3 regions of the Klebsiella sp. MISC125 genome follow, and region 1 is predicted to be linked to each of the others. Evidence: riboswitches for the same ligand, from Rfam matches in the RefSeq annotation. Region 1 holds a riboswitch; each other region holds the start of a gene.

Evidence for each region. Region 1 has a riboswitch for cobalamin ahead of btuB (TonB-dependent vitamin B12 receptor BtuB). Riboswitches for the same ligand answer to the same signal wherever they lie in the genome.
Region 2: it holds a riboswitch for cobalamin, as region 1 does, so the genes downstream of both, ACMYSL_RS05880 (cobyrinate a,c-diamide synthase) here and btuB (TonB-dependent vitamin B12 receptor BtuB) in region 1, are expected to answer to the same signal.
Region 3: it holds a riboswitch for cobalamin, as region 1 does, so the genes downstream of both, ACMYSL_RS09370 (ABC transporter substrate-binding protein) here and btuB (TonB-dependent vitamin B12 receptor BtuB) in region 1, are expected to answer to the same signal.

Annotation. Positions count from the first base shown of each region.
Region 1 is NZ_CP180448.1:6,055,119-6,065,243, forward strand. It holds rRNA gene ACMYSL_RS28350 (16S ribosomal RNA) at 1-333, opposite strand, end outside; gene murI (glutamate racemase) at 715-1,566, opposite strand; gene btuB (TonB-dependent vitamin B12 receptor BtuB) at 1,511-3,394, opposite strand; cobalamin riboswitch at 3,462-3,643, opposite strand; gene trmA (tRNA (uridine(54)-C5)-methyltransferase TrmA) at 3,760-4,860, shown strand; gene ACMYSL_RS28370 (YijD family membrane protein) at 4,909-5,268, opposite strand; partial or broken gene fabR (HTH-type transcriptional repressor FabR) at 5,284-5,918, opposite strand; gene sthA (Si-specific NAD(P)(+) transhydrogenase) at 6,115-7,515, shown strand; gene oxyR (DNA-binding transcriptional regulator OxyR) at 7,498-8,415, opposite strand; gene argH (argininosuccinate lyase) at 8,686-10,059, opposite strand.
Region 2 is NZ_CP180448.1:1,230,959-1,241,083, forward strand. It holds gene pduD (propanediol dehydratase medium subunit PduD) at 1-317, opposite strand, end outside; gene pduC (propanediol dehydratase large subunit PduC) at 328-1,992, opposite strand; gene pduB (propanediol utilization microcompartment protein PduB) at 2,011-2,823, opposite strand; gene pduA (propanediol utilization microcompartment protein PduA) at 2,820-3,104, opposite strand; gene pduF (propanediol diffusion facilitator PduF) at 3,628-4,428, shown strand; gene pocR (transcriptional regulator PocR) at 4,617-5,528, shown strand; cobalamin riboswitch at 5,819-5,981, shown strand; gene ACMYSL_RS05880 (cobyrinate a,c-diamide synthase) at 6,078-7,457, shown strand; gene cbiB (adenosylcobinamide-phosphate synthase CbiB) at 7,454-8,413, shown strand; gene ACMYSL_RS05890 (cobalt-precorrin-8 methylmutase) at 8,424-9,056, shown strand; gene cbiD (cobalt-precorrin-5B (C(1))-methyltransferase CbiD) at 9,053-10,125, shown strand, end outside.
Region 3 is NZ_CP180448.1:1,960,661-1,970,785, forward strand. It holds partial or broken gene ACMYSL_RS09340 (NupC/NupG family nucleoside CNT transporter) at 1-884, shown strand, start outside; gene setB (sugar efflux transporter SetB) at 921-2,102, opposite strand; gene fruB (fused PTS fructose transporter subunit IIA/HPr protein) at 2,434-3,564, shown strand; gene fruK (1-phosphofructokinase) at 3,565-4,503, shown strand; gene fruA (PTS fructose transporter subunit IIBC) at 4,520-6,208, shown strand; gene ACMYSL_RS09365 (GNAT family N-acetyltransferase) at 6,362-6,844, shown strand; cobalamin riboswitch at 7,090-7,313, shown strand; gene ACMYSL_RS09370 (ABC transporter substrate-binding protein) at 7,537-8,589, shown strand; gene ACMYSL_RS09375 (FecCD family ABC transporter permease) at 8,658-9,725, shown strand; gene ACMYSL_RS09380 (ABC transporter ATP-binding protein) at 9,722-10,125, shown strand, end outside.

The DNA of each region.
Region 1 (10,125 bases):
GGACCGTGTCTCAGTTCCAGTGTGGCTGGTCATCCTCTCAGACCAGCTAGGGATCGTCGCCTTGGTGAGCCGTTACCTCACCAACAAGCTAATCCCATCTGGGCACATCTGATGGCATGAGGCCCGAAGGTCCCCCACTTTGGTCTTGCGACGTTATGCGGTATTAGCTACCGTTTCCAGTAGTTATCCCCCTCCATCAGGCAGTTTCCCAGACATTACTCACCCGTCCGCCGCTCGTCACCCGAGAGCAAGCTCTCTGTGCTACCGCTCGACTTGCATGTGTTAGGCCTGCCGCCAGCGTTCAATCTGAGCCATGATCAAACTCTTCAATTTAAGTTTGATGCTCGTGAATTAAACTTCGTAATGAATTACGTATGTTCACTCAGAGACTTGGTATTCATTTTTCGTCTTGCGACGTTAAGAATCCATGTCACTTTGAGTGCCCACACAGATTGTCTGATAAATTGTTAAAGAGCAGTGCAACGCGGCTTTTGCTCACCGTTGCGAGGTCCCGTATAATACGTTTTCCTCATTCAGAGTCAAGCGTTTAATTTCGCTTTTCTCTGCCGGCGTTCATCGCTGAACCCCGCTAACCCGGCGGCCTGTAAGCCGTTGTTCCGTGTCAGTGGTGGCGCATTATAGGGAGTTCTGAGAAGTTGACAAGCCCTGTTTTCAAAAAATCTTTCAACCGTCTCTTTTTTGCGCAAAACACCCTTAGAGCGGCAGTTTTTCCAGCGATTCGAAGCCATAGCGCCGCAGAACGGGTAAAAGTTGTTCAGTTTCTGCCGTCAACGCCATGCAGTACGCAATATTCGCATCACTAGATTTTGCATCCGGCGCTTCATGCTCCAGTAGCCAGGCCGTTCGACGCGCAATGGCCGCACCGGAGTCGATCATTCTCGTCCCCTCAGGCAGAACTTGTTGCAACTCGTCATGTAATAGAGGGAAGTGCGTACAGCCCAGCACAACAGTATCTGGAGGTTCCTGCATCCTCAGCCAGGGCCGCAGGATACGACGCAGCTCATCCAGCGGGACTGGCTCACCATGCAGTTTAGCTTCCGCCAGTTCCACCAGCTCCGCCGACCCCAGCATCTCGATCCGGCACTCATTAGCAAAACGGGCAATAAGTTCGCGTGTATAAGGACGCTTTACCGTCCCGCGCGTTGCCAGCAGACCCACAATACCATTCGCCGTCAAGCGTGCTGCCGGTTTTATTGCCGGGACAACACCAACGACGGGAAATGCGAATTTATCGCGCAGTGCGGGGAGGGAAACGGTACTTGCGGTATTACAGGCAATAACGGCCAGCGCCAGCGGGTAATGCTGCTGAACAGCGGTCACGATCTCAAGGACTCGTTCAACAATAAACTCTTCGCTTTTCTCACCGTATGGAAAAGCGACGTTATCGAAAGCGTAGATGTAATGGAGTTCCGGCAGGAGATGCCGAATCTCATTATATACCGACAACCCACCGACGCCGGAATCAAACACCAGCACGGTGGGACGTGGTTTAGAAGGTGTAGCTGCCAGACAAGGTGTATTCCCGTCCTGCAGTTGAGTAGCCATATGCTGTCTCGTAATCTTTATCGAACAGGTTGGCTATTTTACCACGAACTGTCAGGTGTGAGGTGACAGGATATGACAATCCGACATCCCATAGGCTTACGCCACCCAGTTTAACGCGACTAGAGGAGCCTGTTGTCTCATCATAGTCGTTGTCATAGCGCTGACCCAGATATTGGTAAGCGATATTCCAGCCGAGGTCATAAACCTGCCCGGTGACTTCATACTTCACCTGCTGTTTCGCTCGGCGAGCAAGAACCTGGTTGGTTTCATCGTCACGAGGATCAGTATATTGCAGCGTCAGGTGATGCTCTACCGGGCCAGTCGTGATGTTCCCTGTCCACTCCAGACCTTTAATGGTGGCCGACTTCACATTGATATACTGGTTGACGTTGTTCGTGCTTTTATAATCAATCAGGTTTTGAATTTCATAGTGGTATGCTGAGATTTTCCAATCCAGTGGCCCCGTAATCCCATCAATTCCCGCTTCCCACTGTTTAGACTCTTCCGGTTTTAGATCCGGGTTTGCTGCAATACCTGAATAATATTGCGATGCATAACGCGTCGCGCCGAATTGCTGCCCTAAAGATGGCGCCAGGAAGCTAGTACCATAAGAAAGCGTTGCGCGATAACCATCAACAAATTCCCAGCCCGCCGCAGTTTGCCACGTGCCGTGCCAGCCGAACTGCTCATCGTGATCTTCACGACCCGAGGCTTCCAGCGTGACGGTATTGATCTGTTGCTGCCCGGTCAAATAAAGCCCTGTGGTATCGCGTTTGTAGATATCAGATTTCGTCGTACTGCTGGAAGTCAGCTTTTCCTGTTTCCAGTCAACACCACCGCTTACTGAACCATGTCCTACTTCAAAGTTGTTACCCCACTGAATATAACGCTGTTCCATGTCATCCAGCGTAGCATCACCCGCATAGCGGCCAAGGTTGCTACTGTAGTTATAATTTTTAAGGTGCTGATAGTTCGCAATTAGCTGAGAGGAATAGATGCCCGAGTTATAACGCAGTCCAGTGTCCCAGGATTGGTTATAGTTCTGACTCTCGTCGTTACCAGCAGGAGAACCATACATCGTATCCTGATCGTAATCGTTGTTAGCCGTGTATCCATAACCACGGAAGAAACCCGAGAAACTCTCGTCAAACTTGTGCTGTACGGCACCCCAGAACAGTTTGTTGCGATAACCATCACGGTCGCTGTCGCCGCTGTAAGGGGAATCTGGTTTGACGTTGAAGCCCTTGGCCGTCTGATAGGCGCCTGCCGCCGTCACCATCGTGTCGCCAAAACGTTTATTTACCGCTCCATCATAAGTCTGGTAGCCATTCGACCCCATCCCGGCATTGATCTGCGCGTGTTCATCGTCACTCATGGTAATGATGTTGACCACACCACCAATCGCCCCCGAACCGTAAACAGCAGAACGCGGCCCGCGGATATACTCAACACGCTGCACCAGGGATACCGGAATCTGGCTAATGTCAATGGCGTTACCAATACCTGCCCGCGCCATTGGGATCCCATCAATCAGCACCAGCACATGACGTGCTTCCGTACCGCGAACGTAGAGAGAAGAACTGCTCCCCATCCCGCCGGTCTGCGAAATATCCACCCCCGGCAGGCGACGCATCACATCATTAAGATCTTTTGACTGCCAGCGCTGAATATCTTCCCGCGTAACAACATCCGTTGGCGCAAGGACCGTATTGACCGGCTGTTGAAAACGGTTTGCCGTCACCACTAACGTATCTGAATTGCTGTCTTGCGCCCAAGCGGAAAATGCCGTGACGGACAGGGCCGTCATCAGCGAAGCCTTTTTAATCATTTTAAAAGCATCCGTAATATACAAAGGATGCCGCCGGCTGCTATCAGTAGTACGCGATGATAGAAACCAAATGCGACGTGTTCCGGCAGGTCTTCGGGCTTGGGGTGTGTTATGGATGAAGACTTCCCGCTAAACCACCGCAGTGTCTGCATAATGCGCTCATCCCACTGTTCCTTACCGCTGCGCGTCAGCTCCAGATTTACACTGGATTCCCTATTAACACATAGGACCGGTAACATGATGCTATAATTAGAAACATATAGATGTCCAGACTTCTATCGTTATATTTCTGAATATCATCAGAGCTGGACATCCCCGACACTTTCCCTACAATCCCCGCGTACTTATTTTATTCAGGATGCATCATGACCCCCGAACACCTTCCTACCGAACAATATGAAGCGCAGCTGGCAGAAAAAGTCGTCCGTTTGCAGAAAATGATGGCCCCTTTTGCCGCCCCGGTTCCGGAAGTGTTTCGTTCACCGGTCAGCCACTATCGTATGCGCGCAGAATTCCGCATCTGGCACGATGGCGATGACCTGTACCACATCATGTTTGATCAGCAGACCAAATCCCGTATTCGCGTCGATACCTTCCCGGCGGCCAGCGAACTGATTAATCAGCTGATGACCGCAGTAATTGAGGGCGTGCGCGACAATCTGGTGCTACGCCATAAGCTGTTCCAGGTCGATTATCTGACCACGATGAGCAATCAGGCCATCGTGTCGCTGCTGTACCATAAAAAGCTCGACGACGAGTGGCGTCAGCAAGCAGAAATCTTCCGCGATGCGCTACGCGCGCAAAATCTGAACGTGCATCTGATTGGCCGCGCGACTAAGACCAAAATCGAGCTGGATCAGGACTATATAGATGAGCGTCTGCCGGTCGGCGGGCGTGAAATGGTCTATCGCCAGGTTGAGAATAGCTTCACCCAGCCAAACGCGGCGATGAACATTCAAATGCTGGAATGGGCTGTCGAATCAACTAAAGGCGCAACCGGTGATTTGCTTGAGCTGTACTGCGGTAACGGCAACTTTTCTCTGGCGCTGGCGCGGAATTTCGAACGCGTGCTGGCAACGGAGATCGCCAAACCGTCCGTGGCGGCGGCGCAATACAACATTGCGGCTAACCATATTGATAACGTGCAGATTATCCGTATGGCGGCAGAAGAGTTCACCCAGGCGATGAACGGCGTGCGGGAGTTTAACCGTCTGCAAGGTATTGATCTGAAAAGCTATCAGTGTGAGACGATTTTTGTCGATCCACCGCGCAGCGGGCTGGATAGTGAAACGGAGAAAATGGTGCAGGCCTATCCGCGGATCCTGTATATCTCCTGCAATCCAGAAACCTTATGCAAGAACCTGGAAACGCTCAACGAGACGCACGAAGTCACGCGCCTGGCGCTGTTCGATCAGTTCCCATATACCCATCATATGGAATGCGGCGTACTGTTAACGAAGAAGTAGATGTCAGTAACCCGGCAACATCATGGTTGCCGGGAAAATTCAGCAGAATTACTCCGCAACCGCGCTCTTACGGTTACGCACCTTGTAGCCGATCCAGAACACCATAATCACCGACAGTACGGCCGGGAAGAAGTTAGAACCGATGTCCGGATATTCCGCACGCACTACGGTGCTATAAAGCAGCACGCCAAGAATGAAGCACGCGGCGGCCAGCCCCGGTAAACCCACGGGCATACTGCGGTTTTGATAGCGCTGATGCAGACAGTAAACCGTCAGCACTAACGATAAAATCGGGAAAACAGAAAATGAGACTACTGAGCTGAACAGCGCAGCGAAGGTTCCATTAATGGATAACCCTGCGATCAGCGCCAGCAGCAGCGTACCTTTATCTTGAACTGAGTGTTTCATTGCTCGTCCTTCACGTTATTCGGAATGATTTGATTTTTTTCTTGTTCACGGCGATACCAATAATACGCGCCTTTCGAGATCATTCTGAGCTGGAGTACCAGTCGCTCTTCAAGCTGTCGACGCAATTCCGGGCTTACATCCAGAGCCTCGGCGCCAGCACTAAATACGATGGTGACCATAGCTTCAGCCTGCGCTTCAGTAAAGGCGCGCGGCATGTGGTTTTCGATTTCTAAATAGTCAGCAAGTTCCGCGATAAAATGCTGAATTTCGCGGGCGACTGCGGCACGAAACGCGGCGGACGTACCAGAGCGCTCACGCAACAGCAGACGGAAGGCATTTGGGTTATTGCCGATGAACTCCATAAAGGTAGAAACGGAAGTGCGAATCACACTGCCGCCTTTAGCAATACGCTGTCGCGCCTGGCGCATCAGCTGGCGTAGCATAAGCCCGCTTTCATCTACCATCGTCAGACCGAGTTCATCGACGTCACGAAAATGTCGATAGAAGGACGTCGGGGCAATCCCCGCTTCCCGCGCAACTTCACGCAGGCTCAAGCTGGCAAAACTCCGTTCAGCACTTAGCTGGCTAAATGCGGCTTCCACCAGCGAACGCCGGGTTTTTTCTTTTTGTTGCGCTCTTACGCCCATCACGTTGTCTGAATCCTTCCAAAGGCCCTGTCGGCACTATACCAGAGATTAGAACTAATCGGTTTACACTGGATTGTGAATGATTGTTTACGAGCTGTTTCTGCTTTTATGACGCAAAAAAGCACAACGATAATTGGGTTAAAGCCCACCGAATGTTATCATCGTGTTTATTTTATGTATAAAACAGGTGAGTAATGCCATGTCACACTCTTGGGATTATGATGCAATTGTGATTGGTTCAGGCCCTGGCGGAGAAGGTGCTGCTATGGGGCTGGTGAAACAGGGAGCACGCGTTGCCGTCATTGAGCGCTACCATAACGTCGGCGGCGGTTGTACCCACTGGGGCACCATCCCATCGAAAGCCCTCCGCCATGCCGTTAGCCGTATTATTGAATTTAACCAGAACCCTCTCTACAGCGACCATTCCCGTCTTCTTCGTTCTTCCTTCGCCGACATTCTGAACCATGCCGACAGCGTCATTAACCAGCAAACCCACATGCGTCAGGGTTTCTATGAGCGCAACCACTGTGAAATCCTGCAGGGCAATGCGCACTTTGTCGATGAACACACGCTTGCGCTTGAATGCCACGACGGCACCGTTGAAACGGTCACGGCGGAAAAATTCGTCATTGCCTGTGGTTCACGTCCCTACCACCCTACGGATGTCGATTTCTCACACCCACGCGTTTATGACAGCGACTCGATCCTCAGCCTGCACCATGAACCACGGCATGTGATCATCTATGGCGCCGGAGTGATCGGCTGCGAATATGCATCGATCTTCCGCGGTATGGAAGTCAAAGTCGATCTGATCAATACCCGCGATCGCCTGCTGGCGTTTCTCGACCAAGAGATGTCCGACTCGCTCTCCTATCACTTCTGGAACAGCGGAGTGGTGATTCGTCACAATGAAGAGTACGAGAAAATTGAAGGTGTTGACGACGGCGTCATCATGCATCTGAAATCCGGCAAAAAGTTGAAAGCGGACTGCCTGCTGTATGCCAACGGCCGCACCGGGAATACCGACTCGCTGGCGCTGGAAAACATCGGCCTGCAAACCGATAGCCGCGGTCAACTGAAGGTCAACAGTATGTATCAAACCGCCCTGCCGCATATTTATGCCGTAGGTGATGTGATTGGCTATCCGAGCCTGGCATCCGCCGCTTACGATCAGGGGCGTATCGCTGCCCAGGCGCTGGTCAAAGGTGAAGCCTCCGCGCATTTAATTGAAGATATCCCTACCGGGATTTACACCATTCCGGAAATCAGCTCCGTCGGCAAAACCGAACAGCAGCTCACGTCCATGAAGGTACCTTATGAGGTGGGACGTGCGCAGTTCAAACATCTGGCGCGAGCGCAAATTGTCGGCATGAGCGTTGGGACGCTAAAGATCCTGTTTCATCGCGAGACGAAAGAGATCCTCGGCATTCATTGCTTTGGCGAGCGCGCGGCCGAAATTATTCACATCGGCCAGGCGATTATGGAGCAGAAAGGTGGTGGTAACACCATTGAGTACTTCGTTAACACCACCTTTAACTACCCGACAATGGCAGAAGCCTATCGGGTAGCCGCGTTGAATGGCTTAAACCGCCTGTTTTAACGCTGTATCGAAATGGCCATCCATCTTACCGCGGATGGCCTCCGCCAGATGTTCATAGCGGCTACGCAGCGGCGAACCAGGACGATAAACCAGCCCGACGGTACGTCGTGGTTCCGGCTTAATGCACGGCACATAGACGACACCATCGCGTTTTCTCTCCTGCGGCACGGCAAGGGCAGGCAGCAGGGTTATACCGCTACCGGCAGCAACCATGTTACGCAGCGTTTCGAGACTGGTTGCCCGAAAATGGGTATCTTCATCAGCACCAGCTTCAAAACAAAAACCCATCGCCTGATCGCGCAGACAGTGGCCATCTTCCAGCATCAGCAGCTTTTCCCCAGCCAGTTCCGACATCGGCACACGGTCACGGTTCGCCCATGGGTGATCTTCGTAGATAGCCAGCAGCATCGGCTCATCAAATAGCGGTACCTCAATAAAGGCTTCGCTCTCTTTGACCAATGCCAGAATCGCGCAGTCGAGCTTACCGCTGTCGAGTTGCGCCAGCAGCTGATGGGTTTGCGCTTCATGCAGATACATTTCCAGTTTTGGAAAGGTCTGGTGCAGCATCGGGATAATCAGTGGCAACAGATAAGGCCCAATTGTCGGGATCAGGCCAATATGCAGCGGCCCGGACATGGACTCTCCCTGTTGGCTTGCCATTTCCTTGAGCACTTTGACTTCGCGTAACACAGTACGCGCCTGGTCCACCAGCAACAGCCCGGCCTGGGTGAACAGAACCTTACGACTGGTGCGCTCCAGCAACATGACGCCAAGCTCATCCTCCAGCTTACGGATTTGTCCGCTGAGAGTGGGTTGGCTAACGTGGCAGGAGTCTGCCGCACGCCGGAAGTGGCGATGTTCGGCTAGCGCTACCAGGTATTCAAGATCGCGAATATTCATTATTCATCCTCCATTGCCACGATAGTCCATGGCGATAGATAGAATAGCAATGAACGATTATCCCTATCAAGTTTTCTGTTCAATAATAAACCCACAAACGAGGCAACCCTCTGAAAATCATTGAGCTGCCTCATAGATTCTCTCTACCCGGATAACTAAAGCCAACGTGAACTTTTGCGGACCTTGTGTCCGCTTTTTTTTTGCATAAAAAAGCCCGGGGGTTACCCGAGCTTCGTTTACTCACCGCCTCAACATCGGCGTGGCTGACGTTTAAATCAGACGCTGTTTGGCATCAGCAATAGCCTGAGCAACCTGCTGCGGTGAGACACCACCTTTAGCCGCTCGCTTATCAAGGCACGATTGCAACGACAGTATCGGATAGACGTCATCGGCGATCACGCTGCTGAATTTCTGCAAATCGACCAGAGACAAATCTTCCAGCGGTTTACCCTGAGCAATGGCTTCTACCACCGCTTCACCGACAATATGGTGTGCTTCACGGAACGGTACGCCTTTGGCGACCAGATAATCCGCCAGCTCGGTCGCGTTCGCATAACCCTGCTGCGCGGCTTCTTCACAACGCGGACGTTTCACCTGAATACCATCAAGTACCAGCGCCGCCATATGCAGGCAGTCCAGCCAGGTATCCAGCGCATCGAACAGCCCTTCTTTGTCTTCCTGCATATCTTTGTTATATGCCAGCGGCAGACCTTTCAGGGTCATCATCATGCCGGTCAGCGCGCCCTGTACGCGGCCACATTTACCGCGGATCAGTTCCAGTGCGTCCGGGTTTTTCTTCTGCGGCATCAACGATGAGCCAGAAGTCACGCGATCGGACAGCTCGACAAATCCCGCTTCGCCGGTATTAAAGAAAATCAGGTCTTCAGCAAAACGCGACAGGTGGACCATACCGATTGAGGCGTCGGACAACAGTTCCAGGACATGATCGCGGTCAGAGACGCTATCCAGGCTGTTACGAGTGGCTGAAGCAAAGCCCAGCCAGCCAGCCAGCTGTTCACGATCGATTTCATAGGCCGTGCCCGCCAACGCGCCGCAGCCCAGCGGGCTGACGTCCAGACGTTTCAACGCATCCTGCAGACGGCTTTCGTCACGCGCCAGCATTTCGACGTAGGCCAGACACCAGTGAGCGAAAGTCACCGGCTGCGCGCGCTGCAGGTGGGTATAACCCGGCATCACTGCGTCCTGATTGTTCTGCGCCGTTTCCACCAGCGCGCTTTGCAGCTGACGATTCGCCGACAGTAGTTCCACCACGGTATCTTTACACCACAGCTTCAGGTCGGTCGCGACCTGGTCGTTACGGCTGCGCCCGGTGTGTAGCTTTTTGCCCAACTGACCGACCTTGTCGATCAGCTTGCCTTCAACCCAGCTGTGAATATCTTCCGCATCACTTTCGAGGATCTGTTGCGGGTTAGCCCGCACTTCTTCCAGCAGAATATTCAGCGCCTCTTCCAGTTGCAGCTGTTCATCAGCGGTCAATACGCCAACCGTCACCAGCGCTTTGGACCAGGCAACAGAGCCAACGATATCCTGCTCCGCCAGGCGATAGTCAAAGCGCAAAGAGTCGTTGAACTGTTTGAACCGCTGATCCGCTGCCTGAGTAAAACGCCCGCCCCAAAGTGCCATAACATGCTTCCTTTATTCGTTAGTTCCGCCGGATTAACCGGCCTACAGTCTTGTAGGCCCGGCAAG
Region 2 (10,125 bases), 1.5 Mb from region 1:
CGAATCACGCGCGCTTTGACGCCTTCTTCTTCAATACCGGCAATGACTTCGCGCAAAATGCTCTTATGCGGTAAGCCGACGATATTGACGGTCTGCGCCAGGCCAAATGCCGGGCCGACGGCGATAATCACTTCGTCCTGCTGAGTGCCCTGGCGAGCTTCGCCCACTTCGGTCAGAAAGCCGTCGCCCGCAGGCGCAGCGGTCTGTGGTGCAGTGGATGCCGCAGGCGCATTAAACGAGACGGGTTTATCGCTGCCCTTCATATCGCGGAGCACGTCTTCAATTATCTGGCGCAGCAATTTTTCATTAATTTCCATTTCTCACCCCTTAATCAATCTCGTTGGGATCAAGAGCGCCAGGGATGTTTTTAATCTCTTCCCAGCGTTCTCCCTGCAGGCGATAACCCGTTGCCGGACCGGCATAGTCATTGACGTCATTAACCGCAGAGAGCACCTGTCCGTCGCCGACGATAATGGCGGAGGTGTGCAAATAGTCCCCGGTCAGCTTGGCTTTCTGGATGTTGAGCATGTCTTGCGCAACATCGGTAAACCCGCCCTGAGCCAGCGCTTTCACCACTTCCAGGCCGTTACGGTTTTTGCTGATGATTTCCTGTGCGAACTTGATATCTTCAACGATGTTACGTTCCGGCATATCTTTCGAACCATGGGCGTAGGTCGCGGCTTCGACTTCTTCGTCGGTAATTGGCGGCAGACCCATTCCGGCAAACACGGCCTGCAGGGCGCGAGCAGCTTTGTTACGAATAGCGATAACGTCTTCTTCGCGAACCGGACGCAGACCGCCGTCCACTTTCAGGTCGCGCTGGATAACGTTGTAATCGTCAAAGTCTTCCGCATCTTCGTTGGAGCCGGCGAACATGTTGTCGTAGTTCGGCACCGCGGAATAACCGGAGGAGATAAAGTCGGTACCCGGCAGGAACTGCATCAGCAGGCGTGCGGTACGACGCATATCGGAGTGGGTGAAGGTCTGGTCATTGCTGGAGGCGCATTCCAGATCCAGCGATGAGCAAATCAGGTTTTCCGCCAGCACCGCACGAATGCCAGATGGCACGGCAGACGGCACGCCGATACAGCTTACGGAGCCATTTTGCAGACCCTGAACGCCAGCGGCTTTAGTGATATAGATGCAGCGCGCTTCCAGATAAAGCATCGATTTACCTTCGGCGTAGCCCATCTGTACTTCAGAGCCAGAACCGGAGGTGAAGCGCATTTTCAGGCCGCGAGAGGCGTAGGACGAGGCCAGGAAGCCCTTCGACCACGGAGTATCGTCACCGTCGGTAAACACCGGCTCAGTACCGTATACGGAAATAGTTTCCGCATAGCAGGTGTGGCCTAACATACCGAGCTTCAGCTCGGTGGCTTCTTCCAGGGAGCACTGAGTCAGCACGCCCGGACGGCCTACCTGCGAACCTACCAGCAGCGCGATGGCGTTGAACGGGGCATAACGCGCTACCGCAACCGTCGTCTCTTGCTCATCAAACCCGCGCCATGCGCCTTCGGCGGCGTCGGCGGCAATTTGCACCGGGTTATCTTTGACGTTGGTGACGTGCGCCTGTTGAGAAGGGGTGCGGCGTGCGCGCATTTTCTGCATCGACATCATCATCTCGACGACGTTCATATGCGAAACCACTTCGACAATTTTCGCCGGGGTCATGGCGGTGGTCAGGGGGACGATGTCGCTGCGTTTTACGTTAGGATCGCACAGCATGTTCGCCAGCTTGACCGAATCCATCGCCATGACTTCTTCTGCACGATTCAGGTTAATACCGTAGCGGGCAATAAAGTGGTCGATCAGGTCGAATTCGCTAACCGGTTTCCCGTCCAGCTCGGTCACCGTGCCGTTGACGATTTTAATCGACGGTTTCGGGTCGTTCGGGCTTTCCATCGCGATAAAGCCTTCTTCGATCCACTCTTTAACGAAGCCGTCCTGATTCACAGGGCGTTTCGCGAGTGCTTCAAATCTTTTCGATCTCATGAATCAGCCTCGTGGGGTTTAGATGTAGGACGGGCGATCGTTTTTCGGTTCAGAACCGAGGGTCGCAAGGACGGTTTTGCCAATTTCGCGGGCGGAGGTGACCGCCTGACGGACTGCGCCGGAGTCGCCAGAAATCACCAAAATGGCTTCGTTACTGAAGCTAGTGCCGTGCGCCGGAGAGCTGTAAGCAACCACTTCAACGTTGGCTGATTTCAGAGCGGTATCGGCCATTAACACACCGACGGAAGCCGGAGCGCCGACGATGATGCCGCAGGCACGACCAATTGGCGCACCGAACGCTTTTTCAAGGGCGTAGCTGGCGCGGGCGGTGTATTGCAGCTCGATATGCCCGGCTTCGTTGCCGTAAACATCGCCGAAGGTGCGATCGAGCTCTTTCAGCGCGACTTCGATACCGCGCTTGACGTCAGAAACGTCGTTGCCGCCTAAAATAATCAGCGAACCGTGACCTGCTCCGCCTTTGGTATCGCGGGGAAGTTCGATGCTGACCACTTCGGTGTTAGTGGCTTTCACCGCTTCGTCCGCCGCCATAATGTGCGGACCTGCGCCGGTACGTGCGCCAAGAATGCCGATGGAGCGATAGCGCTTTTCAAGCTTCATCGCGTCCAGCAGGGCGGTATCAACGTTAGCGATAACCAGACCCAGGGTGTCGCCAATGGCGGTCCCGACAAATTCCGTTAAACTGCAGCTTTTTTCTGCCATAGCCGTCTCTCGTATAGGGTGGGGGTGAGTAGGGGTGGCCTGCTGTTCCGGCGTTGCCACTCGGGCAATCACCTGCGCCATGATCTGTTCAACCAGCTCATTGCTGCTCATTGGCTAATTCCCTTCGGTAAGATTTTTTCTACATCGGAGTGAGGACGTGGGATGACGTGTACGGCTTTCACTTCACCTACGTTGCGTGCGGCGGCGGAACCTGCATCGGTTGCCGCTTTAACCGCACCGACATCACCGCGGACGATGACGGTTACCAGCCCGGAGCCAATCTTTTCATAGCCCACTAACATCACATTGGCCGATTTAACCATTGCATCAGCGGCCTCTATGGCTGCGGTTAAGCCTTTGGTTTCTACCATTCCTAGTGCTTCTTGTTGCATAAAGACCTCGCATGGAGTGTTCCGATAGTTGGGACTATAAGAAGATGCGAGGAAAAAGAATGGCTGACTTGAATTTGATGATAAAAAAATAGTGAGCTATCAATAATATAAAATTGCCATTTAATAATTTAATTTATTGATTTTTATGGTTTTGTTTATTTATTGTGATGTGATTATTTTGTTTTGTGTATTCCATATTTACAAATTTGTTTATGACGATTTTAATTTTATCTGCTATGCGAAAAAAACGATTTGTGATGCTTGTTGGAAAACAGCGAGTTGGTTATAGCAATATTTTTGCATGCCTGGTGGGGTGATTAATTGCGAAAGCCGCGCGTGTGCTATGCCGCCAGCAATTATTTAATGGCAATAATTTGTTATCCATGCCCGAATTTTCCGGGGTGGCCGTCAGCAGGTTGCCAACAATTTGCAGACAGGAATTCATATAGTGGTGCCCGCTGTACTCTACTGCCAGCAGGATGTTGGCTGGTCAGGACACGAACTCTGCTAAGAAGGTGTCACAATGAATGATTCGCTAAAAGCGCAATGTACCGCCGAGTTTTTGGGCACCGGGCTGTTTTTGTTTTTCGGCATCGGTTGCCTGAGCGCGGTGAAGGTGGCGGGAGCAAGCCTCGGGTTGTGGGAGATTTGCATCATATGGGGATTGGGGATCTCTCTCGCTGTCTATCTGACCTCAGGAATATCTGGTGGCCATCTCAATCCTGCTGTTACCGTCGCGTTGTGGTTATTTGCTTGTTTTCCGGGACGAAAAGTTTTTCCTTACATCATTGCACAGGTCGCAGGCGCCTTTGGCGGAGCTGTGCTGGCCTACGTGCTTTACAGCACAATGTTTACCGAGTTTGAAGCCACACACCATATCGTGCGCGGTAGCGTAGAGAGCCTGCAGCTGGCAAGCATCTTTAGTACCTATCCGGCGGCATCGCTGAGCATCTGGCATGCGGCGCTGGTCGAAGTGGTGATTACCTCCATGCTGATGGGGATGATTATGGCACTGACTGACGACGGTAACGGTGTGCCAAAAGGGCCGCTGGCTCCGCTGCTGATTGGTTTACTGGTCGCGGTTATTGGCGCATCCACCGGGCCGCTTACCGGGTTTGCGATGAATCCGGCGCGTGATTTTGGACCGAAGCTGTTTACGTGGATGGCGGGCTGGGGTGATATCGCGATGACTGGCGGACGGGATATTCCGTACTTTATTGTGCCGATTGTTGCACCGTTAATCGGGGCCTGTCTGGGGGCGGCTATCTATCGTTATCTGATTGGTAATAACTTACCCTGTAATACCTGTAAATTAGAGGATTGATGTATCCGCTGAAATAACTAAAAATTTTCATGAACCGGTATCACGAAGTCGCCCAAAATGTCTCCCACGGATGGGAGACTTTTGCTATCGTACTATTCTTTTATCGTTGCAGGTGAATGATGATGAAAGGACGTAAATATTAATAAAATGTTTTATTTATAACAAAAAATTAACTGAGAGGTTTTATCATGATTTCTGCGAGTACACTGAACTCGGAACTCATCAATAAAATCGCACAGGATTTTGCGCAGGCCACCAGTCTGGCCGTTGTGGTAGTCAATATTCACGGTGATGAAATTTCTGAGCTGTTTAATTTCACTCCTTTCTGCCAGCTTATGCGTCAACACCCCCAGCACAGCACCCGCTGTCGGATGAGCGACCGCTGCGGTGGCCTGGAAGCTTCAAAAACCGATCAGCTCTGTATCTACCGCTGCCACGCCGGGTTAACCGATTTTTCCATCCCTTTAGTTATTGCCGGGCACCTGGTGGGCTTTGTGCTATGCGGGCAGGTGCGCTTAAGTAACGATGTTGAACTCGTCGACATTTTGAACATCGATGACCGTTGGCAGACCGATCCTGAGCTGGTCAAAGCGTTCCGCGACGTACCGGAGATGGACTACTCGCGCGTCATTGCTTCCGCCGATTTACTCAAGCTAATAGTAGAAAATTGCCTTAAAAAACAGCTCAATTTTGTCGTGATTAAAGACAATCCGCAGCAGCCTGAACCCGCGCGCGCCAGCCGGGCCGTCAGCCCCCATGACAGTAAAATGAAGAAGGCGCTGCGCTATATCGATGCCCATTTGTCTGATGAGCTTCGCCTGGAAGACGTTGCCGCCCATGTTTATCTCAGCCCGTACTACTTCAGTAAGCTGTTCAAGAAATATCAGGGGATTGGCTTTAACGCGTGGGTTAACCATCAGCGTATGGTGAGCGCCAAAGAGCTGCTGTGTCACAGCGACTGGAGTATCGCCAGCATTGCGCGGAATTTAGGATTTTCTCAAACCAGCTATTTTTGCAAAGTTTTTCGCCAGGCCTATCAGGTGACTCCGCAGGCTTATCGCCAACAAATTAATGCCAGATCACAAACTGAACCATTTTAAATGACAATATTTTGTTATTGCCGATTTTTGATATGCCCCCGTATCTGCCTCATTATAAAATGAAAAACTCTCATCCAGAGCAATAAATTGTCATAGCGCAACAAATTAATAATGAGAGAGCGCTAAGCTGCACCAGTTTTTATTTATTTGATGGGATAGAGTGTTATCAGAAATTGCTTTCAGGTCGCCGCAGGCGTAATGAAAAGATTTTGCAATTAGATATTAGAGACGACGGAAGCCATCCAGCCTCCGTAAGATGTTCCAGAAATTATTCGAGTGAGGACTCATCCCGCTCGAGAAAACCGACAGGTGCCAGGGAAGGGGGTGTAAATCCCCCGCAGCCCCCGCTGCTGTGATGCTGACGAACCCATATTTGACCACTGATCGCGAGATTGGGAAGGATGGGAGAGGACGACGCTAAGCCAGAAGACCTGCCTGTCGGTGACTACCAACAACTTCGGTGGGAAGTGGGTTGCTCAGATGCGTACAGTCGAAAGACTGGGTTTACGCGCACCTCTACAGCCCTACCACCCTGAACAGGATCAGGGTATGGCAGCCAGGCAGCATGCATTTATTCTCGCAGGGACCGGCAGCGGTTGTGGCAAAACCACCGTTACGCTCGGTCTGCTCAGCCTGCTGAAACAGCGCGGCATGCGGGTTCAGCCCTGTAAAGTCGGCCCGGATTATCTCGATACCGGCTGGCATACCGCCGTCAGCGGCGTTGCTTCCCGTAACCTCGACAGCTTCATGCTCCCGGAACCGGTTCTCAATGCGCTGTTTTGTGAACAGATGCAGCAGGCAGACATCGCGGTTATTGAAGGCGTCATGGGTCTTTATGACGGCTACGGCACCGACCCGAATTATTGCAGCACCGCCGCGATGGCCAAACAGCTCGGCTGCCCGGTGATTTTACTGGTCGATGGCAAAGCGGTATCTACCTCCATTGCCGCTACGGTGATGGGATTTCAGCACTTCGATCCCAGTCTGAATATCGCTGGCGTTATCGTCAATCGCGTTAACAGCGAATCCCACTATCAGCTACTGAAAAGCGCGATTGAACGCTACTGCGCGCTGCCGGTTCTCGGCTACGTGCCGCGAGTGGAAGGCGTGGCCTTGCCCGAACGCCATCTGGGGCTGGTGACCGCCCGCGAATCGCTGGTCAACCAGCAGCCGTGGCGTGATTTTGCCCACACGCTGGCGCAAACTCTGGATATTGAACAACTTCTTACCCTCAGTCAGCTTACTGCTTTACCCACCGGGGAGTGGCCTGCGCTACCGTCGCCTGATGCCGGAGCAGGTTTGACTCTGGCGCTGGCAGACGACGAAGCCTTCAACTTTTACTACCCGGATAACCTCACCCTGCTTGAACGTTGCGGAGTGAATATTGTGCGCTTCAGCCCGCTGCATGATAGCGAACTCCCGCCGTGCCAGATGATCTGGCTTGGCGGTGGTTATCCGGAAATTCATGCCGCCGCGCTGGCAGCCAATACCGCCATGCTGGCGCAGTTGCGGGATGCGCATCGGCGCGGAGTGGCTATCTATGCCGAATGCGGCGGGCTGATGTATCTCGGCAGCACCCTTGAAGACGCCGGCGGTGAAATTTACCCGATGGCCAATCTTATTCCCGGCCACAGCAAGATGGGCAAACGGCTCACCCGCTTTGGCTACTGCGAAGCGAGGGCGATGCGGCAAACGCTGCTGGCAGCACCCGGCGAAACCCTACGCGGGCACGAGTTTCACTACTCAGATTTTATCCCGGAAAACCCGGCGGTGCTGGCCTGCCGTAAAGTGCGCGACGGCCTGACGCTTCAGCAGTGGTCGGGGGGCTGGCAGGTAGGCAACACTTTTGCCAGCTACCTGCATCTGCATTTTGCCCAGCGTCCGGCGATGCTCAACCACTGGCTGGCTGCCGCAAGGAGCGCCCAATGACGCTGCTGGCCTGGGGCGTGGCCTGGATCCTCGATTTTATCATTGGCGACCCGCAGAGCTGGCCGCATCCGGTGCGCTGGATAGGCAACCTGATCTCCGCCGTTCAGCGCAGCGTGCGCCGCTACTGCCACAGCGACTTTGCTTTACGCGTCGGCGGCGGGGTGATGTGGGTCATCGTGGTCGGCCTCACGTGGGGTATCTCCTGGGGCGTGCTGACGCTGGCGCAGATGATTCATCCGTGGCTTGGCTGGGTGGTTGAGGTGTGGATGATCTTCACCGTGCTGGCCGGGCGCTGTCTGGCGCAGTCGGCGCGGGACGTTGAGCGTCCGCTACGCGCGGGCGATCTGGCGGAAAGCCGCGTCAAGCTGTCGTGGATTGTCGGGCGCGACACCTCGCAACTTGAGCCGCAGCAGATTAACCGTGCGGTGGTGGAAACGGTGGCGGAAAACGCCGTTGACGGCATTATCGCGCCGCTCTTCTTTCTGCTGCTGGGCGGTGCGCCGCTGGCGATGGCTTATAAAGCGGTCAACACCCTCGACTCGATGGTTGGCTACAAACATGAAAAATACCGCGCCATCGGTATGGTCAGCGCCCGCCATGATGATGTCGCCAATTTTATTCCTGCTCGTCTGAGCTGGCTGCTTATCAGTCTGGCCGCTTTCCTCTGCCGTGAAGCGGGCGACCGCGCGCTGCGTATTGGCTGGCGCGATCGCTACAACCACAGCAGCCCGAACTGCGCCTGGTCAGAGGCGGCGGTTGCCGGGGCGCTCGGCATTCAGCTTGGCGGCCCCAATGATTACTTTGGTCAGCGCGTGGAGAAGCCGTGGATTGGCGACGCGACGCGCGACATTGCCGTAGACGATATTTCCCGAACGATTCGACTGATGTGGGTAGCCTCGACCCTGGCACTGGCGCTGTTTATGGCGACGCGGTACTGGCTGGTTGGCGTGGCCTGAGGACAAATAAATGCACTATATCCAGCAACCACAGGCGATTGAGGCGAAAAGCTTCGACATTATTGGCGACATTATTGCAGAAACTCGCCCGGACTACCGCTTTGCCAGCCCGCTGCATGAAGCCATTATCAAGCGGGTGATCCACACCACCGCCGATTTTGACTGGCTGGATATTCTGTGGTTTTCACCCGATGTTCTTGAGCGCCTCAGCGCAGCCCTGAGCCAGCCCTGCACCCTGTATACCGATACCACCATGGCGCTCTCCGGGATTAATAAAACCCTGCTGGCTAAATCCGGTGGCGAGTGCCGCTGCTATATCAGCGATCCGCGCGTAGTGGCTGAGGCGAAAGCGCAGGGGATGACCCGCTCGATGGCGGCGGTTGACATCGCGGTGGCCGAAGAGGGCGAGAAGGTGTTTGTTTTCGGCAATGCCCCCACCGCGCTGTTTCGTTTGCTTGAGCATGATGTCGCGGTGAACGGCGTGATTGGCGTGCCGGTTGGTTTCGTCGGCGCGGCGGAATCGAAAGAGGCCCTGACGCAAAGCAACCTGCCAGCCATTGCAGCCCTGGGTCGCAAAGGCGGTAGCAACGTCGCCGCGGCTATCGTCAACGCCATTCTGTATCACCAGCAGGGGGCGCGATGAGCGAGCAATCCTTCGACTCCCCGGTGTGGCACAACGGCAAGGCATTGCGTAAAGGCTATACCACCGGCTCCTGCGCGACGGCGGCGGCAAAAGTCGCGGCGCTGATGGTGATGCGCCAGCATCTGATTCATCAGGTCTCGATTATTACCCCGTCCGGCGTGACGCTGTGTCTTAACGTCGAGTCGCCGCACGTCGAAGGACAGCAGGCGATTGCCGCGATTCGTAAAGACGGCGGCGACGATGTTGATGCCACCCACGGGATGATGATTTTTGCTCGTGTGACTCTTGATGACTCCGGCGACATCACCCTGCGCGGCGGTGAAGGCGTCGGCACCGTGACGCGCAAAGGGATTGGCCTGCCCATCGGCAGTCCGGCAATTAACCGTACTCCGCGCCACACCATTGAGTCAGCGGTGCGCGAAGCGATTGGCCCATCGCGCGGGGCGGCGGTAGAAATTTTCGCACCGGAGGGCGAGGAGCGGGCGCAGAAAACCTACAACTCACGGCTCGGTATTTTAGGTGGCATCTCAATTATCGGCACCACCGGGATCGTCACGCCGATGTCGGAGGAGAGCTGGAAGCGTTCGCTGTCGCTAGAGCTGGAGATCAAACGCGCGGCGGGGTTGGATCGCGTGGTGCTGGTGCCGGGTAACCACGGCGAGCGCTTTGTTCGCGAGCAGATGGGGATTGATTCTCAGGTGGTGGTCACCATGAGCAACTTTGTCGGCTACATGATTGAAGAGGCCGTGCGCCTTGGTTTCCGCCAGATTGTGCTGATCGGCCATCCCGGCAAGCTGATTAAAATTGCCGCAGGTATTTTCCACACCCACAGCCATATTGCCGATGCGCGGATGGAAACGCTCGTCGCGCACATGGCGCTGCTCGGCGCGCCGCTGGAGCTGCTGCGGCTGGTCAGCGAATGCGATACCACCGAAGCAGCGATGGAACATATTGACGCGTACGGTTTTCAGCATATCTACGACCATCTTGCCGAGCGCATCTGCCTGCGGGTGATGCAGATGCTGCGCTTTACCAAAGCGCCGCCCACCTGCGACGCCATCATGTTCTC
Region 3 (10,125 bases), 2.2 Mb from region 1:
TACTGATCCGAATTCTTGGCGGAATTTTCCAGAAAGCGCTGAATATTAGCAAGATTGAGTCATTTGTTGCCGTTACCACCATTTTCCTTGGGCAAAATGAGATCCCGGCGATCGTTAAGCCCTTTATTAACAAGCTAAATCGTAATGAGTTATTTACCGCGATTTGCAGCGGGATGGCTTCTATCGCCGGGTCGACGATGATTGGCTATGCCGGGCTGGGCGTGCCGATTGATTATCTGCTGGCGGCATCGTTGATGGCGATTCCCGGCGGTATTCTGTTTGCCCGTCTTCTTAGCCCGGCGACTGAAGCATCGCAGGTGACTTTCGAAAACCTCTCCTTCACCGAAACGCCGCCGAAAAGTTTTATTGAAGCCGCGGCTAGCGGCGCGATGGCTGGGGTGAAAATTGCCGTGGGCGTGGCGACGGTAGTGATGGCGTTTGTGGCAATTATCGCTCTGATCAACGGCGTGATTGGCGGTATCGGCGGTTGGTTCGGTTTTGGTCACGCGACTCTGGAGGGGATTTTTGGTTATGTCCTGGCACCGCTGGCATGGTTAATGGGCGTTGACTGGAGTGATGCGACGCTGGCGGGCAGCCTGATTGGCCAGAAGCTGGCGATTAACGAGTTCGTGGCCTACCTCAACTTCTCGCCATTCCTGCAAACGCCGGGATCGCTGGATGTGAAAACTATCGCCATTATTTCGTTTGCGCTATGCGGTTTCGCCAACTTTGGTTCCATTGGCGTGGTGGTTGGCGCATTCTCGGCAATTGCACCCCAGCGTGCGTCTGAAATTGCCCAACTAGGGATGAGGGCGCTGGCTGCGGCAACGCTGTCAAACTTAATGAGCGCAACAATTGCCGGGTTTTTTATTGGCCTGGCGTAATACTCTGGTGTGCCGCTGATGCGGCACACCGCTGCTTTACACGTCTTTAATACGCCACAGGCAGGCCTGGGTAGCCACGCCCATGACTAGCGCAATCCAGAATACGGCGTGATAGCTCCAGACTTCTGCAACAACACCCGCCAGCGAACCGGCAATAATCCAGCCGACGCGAATGGTATTGGTATAGAGGGTCGTGGCCGCCCCGGCCTGGCCTGGCATCAGGTCCTGAAAATAGAGCATACCGATACCGGCCAGAATGCCGATAAAAATAGCATTCAGCACCTGCAGGGCCAGCAGCAGCACGGGGGTGTGTACGGTTAGCATGCCGACATAAAACAGCACTCCGGCAATTGCAGAGATCTGCATCAGGAAACGCTTGCCGAAACGTTTGGCGTAGTAGCCTGCAATCAGCATGGTCGGGATTTCCAGCCCGGCGGCGGTCCCCATCATTAATCCAGCCAGTTTCTCGGGTAAATGCAGCTCATTAATAATGAACAGCGGCATATTAATGATGTACAGGCTGTTGATTCCCCACATTAGCGTACAGATGATAAACAGCAGCAGCGCATCGCGACGGTTGGTTCGCGGTGCTTGAAGATGGCCTGTAGCCGTTTTTGGCTCTTTACGCATGCTGGGAAGGAAAAACCAGACCATCGCGCCGCAGACCACGAAGGCAATCGCCGCGCTGAGATACATCACCGTAAAGCCAAATCCCATCGCTAACGCATAAGCCAACGGTGGCCCGATAACCCACGCCAGCGAAACCTGTGCGCGCAGAATCGAGCTAAACATGACCGCCTCGCGGCCCGTTTTGTCCGCATGTTCGCGGGCGAGGGCGAACATTTGCGGGTTCGCAGTGGAACCAAAGCTGCTTAGAAACACGCCGACAAACAGCAAAATAAAGTAGTTACGGTTCCAGGCGAATAGCACGCAGGCCAGCACGCCCATCAGACAGCAAAAGACAATCAGCTGTTTGCGGTCGCCTTTGCGATCCGAACGTCCGGCAAGAAACTGGCTCACCAGAATGCCGATCACCGCGCTACCAGTAAAAAAGAAGCCGACCATCGCCGGTCGCACATGCACTTCGTTAGTTAAAAACAGGCTCAGGGTAGGCGTTTGCAGCGCCCCGGCAATGCCCGTCAGGAAGGCGACGATCAGGAAGGCGGAGGAGGTTAAATCAAACCCGCGTCGTGGGAAGGCGGCGCTACTGTTTTGCATGTCGATGTTCTGTGGTTTCAGGAATCGCGGAGTTTACGCCGCCAGTCAGAAAATGAACAGTGGCATGGCACGAATAAATCAAAAAGACGTTTCAAATTTTCAACTTCAGCAAAAAGCTGAACCAGAAAGGTATTCGTCACCTGCACTTCAGCAAAAGTGTGCAGTATCTCTAACTTCTGTTATCAGGTTGCTAAGTTTTCTTGCGCGATGACTAATAAAGGTACAGACTCCTTGAAACGTTTCAGCGTCATCGGGAGATTCTCCAGCAGGTAGATGACGCATTTTTTCTCAAAGTAGCTGAAACGATTCAATTCAGCAGGAGAGGAGAACCATGTTCCAGTTATCTGTGCAGGATATTCATCCCGGTCAGCAGGCCGGTAATAAAGAAGAGGCAATTCGTCAGGTTGCTTCCGCGCTGGTCAGTGCGGGCAACGTGGCGGATGGCTACATTAACGGGATGCTGGCTCGCGAGCAGCAAACCTCCACTTTCCTGGGTAACGGCATTGCCATTCCGCACGGCACTACCGACACCCGCGACCAGGTGCTGAAAACCGGCGTTCAGGTTTATCAGTTCCCGCAGGGCGTGACCTGGGGCGAAGGGCAGACCGCTTACGTCGCCATCGGTATCGCCGCCAGCTCGGATGAACATCTGGGACTGCTGCGTCAGCTGACCCATGTACTGAGCGATGATTCCGTTGCTGAACAGCTTAAATCCGCGACCACTGCTGAAGAACTGCGTGCTCTGCTGATGGGTGAAAAGCAGAGTGAAGTGCTGAAGCTGGACAATGACACGCTGAGCCTGGACGTTGTCGCCAGCGATCTGCTGACTCTGCAGGCGCTGAACGCCGCGCGATTGAAAGAAGCTGGTGCCGTTGATGCTTCCTTTGTCAGCAAAACGATTAATGAACAACCGCTGAACCTCGGTCAGGGCATCTGGCTGAACGACAGCACTGAAGGTAACCTGCGCAGCGCTGTTGCGGTCAGCCGTGCAGCAACCGCTTTTATCCGCGATGAGCAGCCGGTTTCCCTGCTGATTACCGTAGCGATGGCTGATGACCAGCCGACAGCGGTACTTAATCGCCTGACCAATTTACTGCTCGACAAAAAAGCTGACCGTTTGCTGAAAGCTGATGGCGCTACGCTGCTGGCGTTGCTGACCAGCGATGATGCCATCGCTGAGGACGTGCTGAGCGCTGAATATGTGATCCGCAATGAGCACGGGCTGCACGCGCGTCCAGGCACTATGCTGGTTAATACCATTAAACAATTCTCCAGCGACATTACCGTCACCAACCTTGATGGTTCGGGTAAACCGGCCAATGGCCGCAGCCTGATGAAAGTCGTGGCGCTGGGTGTGAAGAAAGGTCACCGTCTGCGCTTTACCGCGCAAGGTGAGGATGCGCAACAGGCGCTGGATGCGATTGGCGAAGCTATCGCCGCAGGCCTTGGGGAGGGCGCATAAATGAGCAGACGTGTCGCAACGATTACTTTAAACCCGGCCTATGACCTGGTGGGGTTTACCCCGGAAATTGAACGCGGTGAGGTTAACCTCGTGCGTACCACCGGCTTACATGCTGCCGGGAAAGGGATCAACGTTGCAAAAGTGCTGAAAGATCTCGGCATCGACGTCACCGTGGGTGGCTTCCTGGGTAAAGACAACCAGGATGGATTTCAGCAGCTGTTCAGCGAACTGGGCATCGCGAACCGTTTTCAGGTTGTGCAGGGTCGTACTCGTATCAACGTCAAACTGACGGAAAAAGACAGTGAAGTGACCGATTTCAACTTCTCTGGCTTTGAAGTGACGCCTGGCGACTGGGAACGTTTTGTTAATGATTCCCTGAGCTGGTTAGGTCAGTTCGATATGGTTTGCGTGAGCGGTAGCTTGCCATCCGGTGTGAGCCCGGAAGCGTTCACCGACTGGATGACCCGTCTGCGTAGTCAGTGCCCATGCATCATTTTTGACAGCAGCCGCGAAGCACTGGTTGCTGGCCTGAAAGCGGCTCCATGGTTGGTGAAACCTAACCGTCGCGAGCTGGAAATCTGGGCGGGTCGTAAGCTGCCTGAAATGAAAGATGTGATTGAAGCCGCCCACGCGCTGCGTGAACAGGGGATTGCCCACGTGGTTATCTCCCTTGGCGAAGAAGGCGCTCTGTGGGTTAACGCATCCGGAGAGTGGATTGCTAAGCCGCCTTCAGTCGAAGTGATTAGCACCGTTGGTGCGGGGGACTCTATGGTTGGCGGCCTGATTTACGGTCTGCTAATGCGCGAGTCCAGCGAGCATACGCTGCGTCTGGCGACGGCGGTTGCCGCGCTGGCGGTGAGTCAAAGCAATGTCGGTATTACCGATCGTACCCAGTTGGCCGCAATGATGGCGCGCGTCGACTTACAACCCTTTAATTAACAGCAGGAGAGGCATAATGAAAACGCTGCTGATTATTGATGCCGGGCTTGGACAGGCTCGCGCCTATATGGCGAAGACCCTGTTGAGCACTGCGGCGCAAAAAGCGCAACTCGAACTGATTGATAACCCGAACGACGCTGAACTGGCGATCGTGCTGGGCGCGACGCTGCCTGCTGATAGCGCGCTGAACGGCAAGAAGGTTTATCTCGGCGACATTAACCGCGCCGTGGCTCACCCGGAACTGTTCCTCAGTGAAGCCAAAAGCCACGCGACGCCTTACACCGCTCCGGCGGCGGTTGCTTTACCGGCTGCGACCAACGGCCCGAAACGCATTGTGGCGGTAACCGCTTGTCCGACTGGCGTAGCGCATACGTTTATGGCGGCGGAAGCGATTGAAACCGAAGCCAAAAAACGCGGCTGGTGGGTGAAAGTTGAAACTCGTGGCTCCGTGGGCGCGGGCAACGCGATCACCCCAGAAGAAGTGGAACAAGCGGATCTGGTGGTGGTTGCTGCTGATATCGAAGTCGATCTGGCGAAATTTGCTGGTAAGCCGATGTATCGCACCACCACCGGCCTGGCGCTGAAGAAAACCGCTCAGGAGCTGGATAAAGCTGTCGTTGAGGCGAAACCGTACCAGCCTTCAGGTAAATCCCAGGCGGCAACGGAGGGGAAAAAAGAGTCTGCGGGGGCATACCGTCACCTGCTGACCGGCGTTTCATATATGCTGCCAATGGTTGTTGCGGGCGGCCTGTGTATTGCGCTCTCCTTTGCCTTTGGTATTAAAGCTTTTGAGGTCCCGGATACTCTGGCAGCGGCGCTGATGCAAATCGGCGGTGGCTCAGCCTTTGCGCTGATGGTTCCGGTGCTGGCGGGCTTCATTGCCTTCTCTATTGCTGACCGTCCGGGCCTGACCCCTGGTCTTATCGGCGGTATGCTGGCAGTGAGCACCGGGTCTGGGTTTATCGGCGGTATTATCGCTGGTTTCCTTGCTGGTTATGTGGCGAAAGCGATTAGTACGAAGCTGAAATTGCCGCAAAGTATGGAAGCGCTGAAACCGATTCTGATCATTCCGCTGGTTTCCAGCCTGATCGTCGGTCTGGCGATGATTTACCTGATTGGTAAACCTGTTGCCGGGATCCTCGAAGGTCTGACCCACTGGCTGCAAACCATGGGTACGGCGAATGCGGTTCTGCTCGGCGCGATCCTCGGCGGTATGATGTGTACCGATATGGGCGGTCCGGTGAATAAAGCAGCCTATGCGTTTGGTGTTGGCCTGCTGAGTACCCAAACCTATGCGCCGATGGCGGCGATTATGGCGGCGGGTATGGTTCCACCGCTGGCGCTGGGTCTGGCAACGCTGGTTGCGCGTAAAAAGTTCGACAAAGCGCAGCAAGAAGGTGGCAAAGCCGCGCTGGTCCTCGGTCTGTGCTTTATCACTGAAGGGGCGATTCCATTCGCTGCTCGTGACCCGATGCGCGTCCTGCCTTGCTGTATCGTTGGTGGTGCGGTGACCGGCGCGATGTCCATGTGGGTTGGCGCCAAATTGATGGCACCGCATGGCGGTCTGTTTGTTCTGCTGATTCCTGGTGCGATTACGCCGGTTCTCGGCTACCTGATGGCGATTGTTGTCGGTACGCTGGTCGCAGGTCTCTCCTACGCGGTGCTGAAACGTCCTGAAGTTCAGGTGGAAGAAAAAGCAGCCTGATAGACCTTGTAATATCTTCATTAAGGGCAGAGTTTTCTCTGCCCTTTTTTATTGTTTCTGACGCTAGTGGTTTTCCCTGCCTGAATTGTTATTATTCTTTTTCCTTGTCTAGTTTGGGCCAGCCATACTATGTTTCCATTTACGCTTCGTGAAATGACTCACGCTGATATTCCCGCAGTTCAGTCGTTCCTTGTTCAGCACCTCAATCTGTTCTTCAACGCTGGTAGATCAATACCTTCTGCCGATGAGGATATTTTTAATCTCGAACAGCAGTATATTTCGCAGGAAAGGAATTTGCTGCTTTGTGCATGGGATGAAAAACAGGAGTTAATCGCTACACTGGCAGTATGTCAATATGATGACAGGCTCGCTGAGTTGCGCGGGCGTTATAATTTGTCTGAAACCGCAGAAATTTGCCGCTGTTATGTGGATAAGCGCTATCGCAGACAGGGCATTGGTAGTCAGTTGATCGCTTTTGCTGAGGAATTCTGTCGGCAGCAACAATATAAAACCTTATATCTTCACACGCATCATTTTTTGCCTGGAGGCTATCATTTCTGGTTGCGTAATCATTTTAGCGTTGTGATGGATATGCAGGATAAATGGCAGTTGGTTCATATGGAGAGATCACATTAATAAATGAACCCAACGCTAATTGGACGCATTGTTGATAGCGATCAATATATTTAATTTGAGGTAAGCAAACCGAGTATATAGTTTGATCAGTGTCAATTAATTCTCATTTAGCTTTTTATGATTATTTTCAAGCATAACTTTCTGGTAAGTGATTTTGTTGTAAATAATTGTATTTTATTGCTATTTTTATATTGGTATGACGTTTTAATCGTTTCGTCATACGGTTGACCTTGTTTACAATTGCCGCTAGAGTCGCTTTCGACAGCATTTCATTACATTTTTGTATTTGAATAGGAATATGGTGCGAATTGTTAAATTCAATGCCATAACTGCCCCCGCAACTGTAGGCGGATGCAGAATATCCTTGTGCGGTTAATTAACCGCTGGTCACTGTAAAGTTTGTCTTTATGGGAAGGCTGATATTCTGGTTACCGTGAGTCAGGAGACCTGCTGTCAATAATGTTGTATACCATTGAGTGGACGGGATGGTCCATGGGATGAATTATTTGACGCAGGCAGTAGTGTATTTATGAATAAAATTTTGGCTAAGTAAGGCTTATTTGCATTTTTTGCATATCTTTATTCTTAAATTTCACGATTCAATGTCATCTATCTTCATGTCTCCTCCCGATATATGGAACGAAATGAGCCATGACCAGACCTTCAGATCTGGCATCAACGGGACGATGATAATGCACGCTAATTTTACTTCTTTCACTTCTAAAAAAACGCTTCTGATTATTGCAGGCGCAACTCTACTACTCAACTCCAGTGTCGCCAGTGCGGCAAAAACTGAATATCCCTTAACGATTAAAAACTGCGGCCGCGACATCACCTTCAATCAGGCCCCTAAACGTGTGGCGACGGTGGGTCAGAACAGCACTGAAATTCTCTATTCGCTCGGGCTTGCCGATCGCGTTGTGGGTACTTCGCTGTGGTTTGGTCCTGTACCTGATGCGTATAAAGCGGCAAACGAGAAAGTAGACGTCATTGCGCAAAATATTCCCAGCTTCGAAGGGATTATTGCTAAAAAACCGGAGCTGGTTGCCAGCCAGTTTGAGTGGCAAATCGGTCCTGCGGGTACGGTTGCCTCTTACGAGCAGTTTAGTGAACTGAACGTTCCGGTCTACACCGCACCTGCCGACTGCGCGAAAGATAACGAAGATGGCGGTGATGGCGTCCGTAAAGGTATGTTTGATATTGCCATGGTGTATCAGGAAGTCGCTGATCTGGCAAAAATCTTCGACGTTCAGGACAAAGGCGATGCGCTGATTGCCAGTCTTAAAGCACGTGAAGCAGCAGCGATAAATAAAATTTCCGGCATGGATAAAAATGTCTCAGCAGTATTCTGGTTCTCCAGTGCCGACCTGCAGCTTGATCCATATGTGGCAGGGAAGTTTGGTCCAGCCGCATGGATTGCTCAGAAGCTAGGCGTGAAAAACGTTATTGATTCAGCCGAAGAGTGGCCAACGGTAGGCTGGGAGACCATTGCCAAAGCCAATCCTTCGGTCATTGTACTCGGTGAGATGAGTCGTCGCCGCTTCCCGGCCGATGACTGGCAGGTCAAGATGGATTACCTCAAGTCCGACCCAGTCGCCAAACTACTTCCTGCAGTGAAGGAAAATCATCTGCCTGTCATTGACGTACAAACAATGAACGCCGGCATCAGAACTATTGATGGGCTAGAAAAACTGGCTGATGCCCTGGTTGAATATGGCTTAGCGCATCCGCAGGCCTCTCATTAATCTACGTTTTGCGCTATGTCCTTGCCCGGCATAGCGCATCTCCGTTACTCAGGAACGCAGATATAATCATGAGTGATTCTCGCAGGATGCGTCGCGCTGTTGGTCAGCTTGCGGTAAGAGTTGGTGGACATGCCATTTGGGTTAGTGTGCTGATGTGCTGCGTACTGCTGGCGGGGATCTCCATTGGCGAAACGCTTATCCCCTGGCAGCATGTACTCAGTACGCTGGCAAATCGTCTGCTTGATACTGACTATCCAGTCGATGCGCTGGATGCCGGGATCATCTGGAACTATCGCCTGACGCGAGCCCTGGTTTCTGCCTGCTGCGGCGCGTGCCTCGCGGTGTCCGGGGTAGTGCTACAGTCGATACTGCGTAATGCGCTTGCTGAGCCCTATCTGCTGGGCATTTCCGCCGGGGCTTCTACCGGTGCAGTACTGGTTGCACTCACCGGTCTGGGGGCCGGGATCATCAGTATGTCATTTGGCGCTTTCATTGGTGCGCTGGCGGCATTTCTGTTCGTCGCTCTGCTGGCGATGGCTGCAGGCGGCAGGCAAGGTGGTGGCATCACAACCCAAATCATTCTTGCTGGGATCGCCAGTTCGCAGCTATTCAATGCTATTACTTCACTGATCATCACCCGCTCAGCAAACGCCGAACAGGCGCGCGGTATTATGTTCTGGCTGTTGGGTAACCTGAGCGGCGTGCGCTGGCCCGATGTTGTATTAGCCATTCCTACTGCCCTGGTCGGTGTCGCGCTGTGCTTCTGTTATGCCCGCCATCTCGATGCTTTTTCCTTTGGCGCTGAGTCTGCGGCATCGTTAGGAATTCCTGTCAAACGCACCCGTGCGGTACTTATTGCCGCTGTCACCGGTATGACGGCGATTATGGTCTCCATCGTCGGTGCCATTGGCTTTGTTGGTCTGGTTATCCCCCACGCTGCCCGTATGTTGGTTGGTAACCAACACCATCGCCTGTTGCCAGTTAGCGCACTGATTGGGGCGATTTTTCTCATCATTGCCGATGTTATCTCCCGCACATTACTGCCCGGACAGGTATTACCTATAGGTGTGATCACGGCTCTGGTCGGCGCGCCCGCGTTTTCAATCATCCTGATCAGAGGAAATAAGGCCAAATGACCGTCAATCCTGTACTGCCTCCTTTAGCCTCGGCTGAAGTCGTTATCGAGGCGTGTAACCTGCGCTGGAAGGTAAAAGGCAAAGCGATCGTTGATGATGTCTCGCTCAGGGTGGCTCCCGGCGAGTTTGTCGGAATTATTGGCCCCAACGGGTCGGGTAAAACATCACTCATTTCGTTGTTAGCAGGTTTGTTGAAACCCACGTCTGGACGCATCACGCTACAGCACAAAGCACTCCATCATTACTCACGTCGCCATCTTGCACAGCAGGTGGCGCTGGTCGAACAACAGGCTGAGACAGGTGAACGTATTACCGCTTTGCAGGCCGTTTCGCTGGGACGGACCCCCTGGCTTAGCCTGCTCTCGCCCTGGTCCGCTAAAGATGACGATATCGTGCAAAC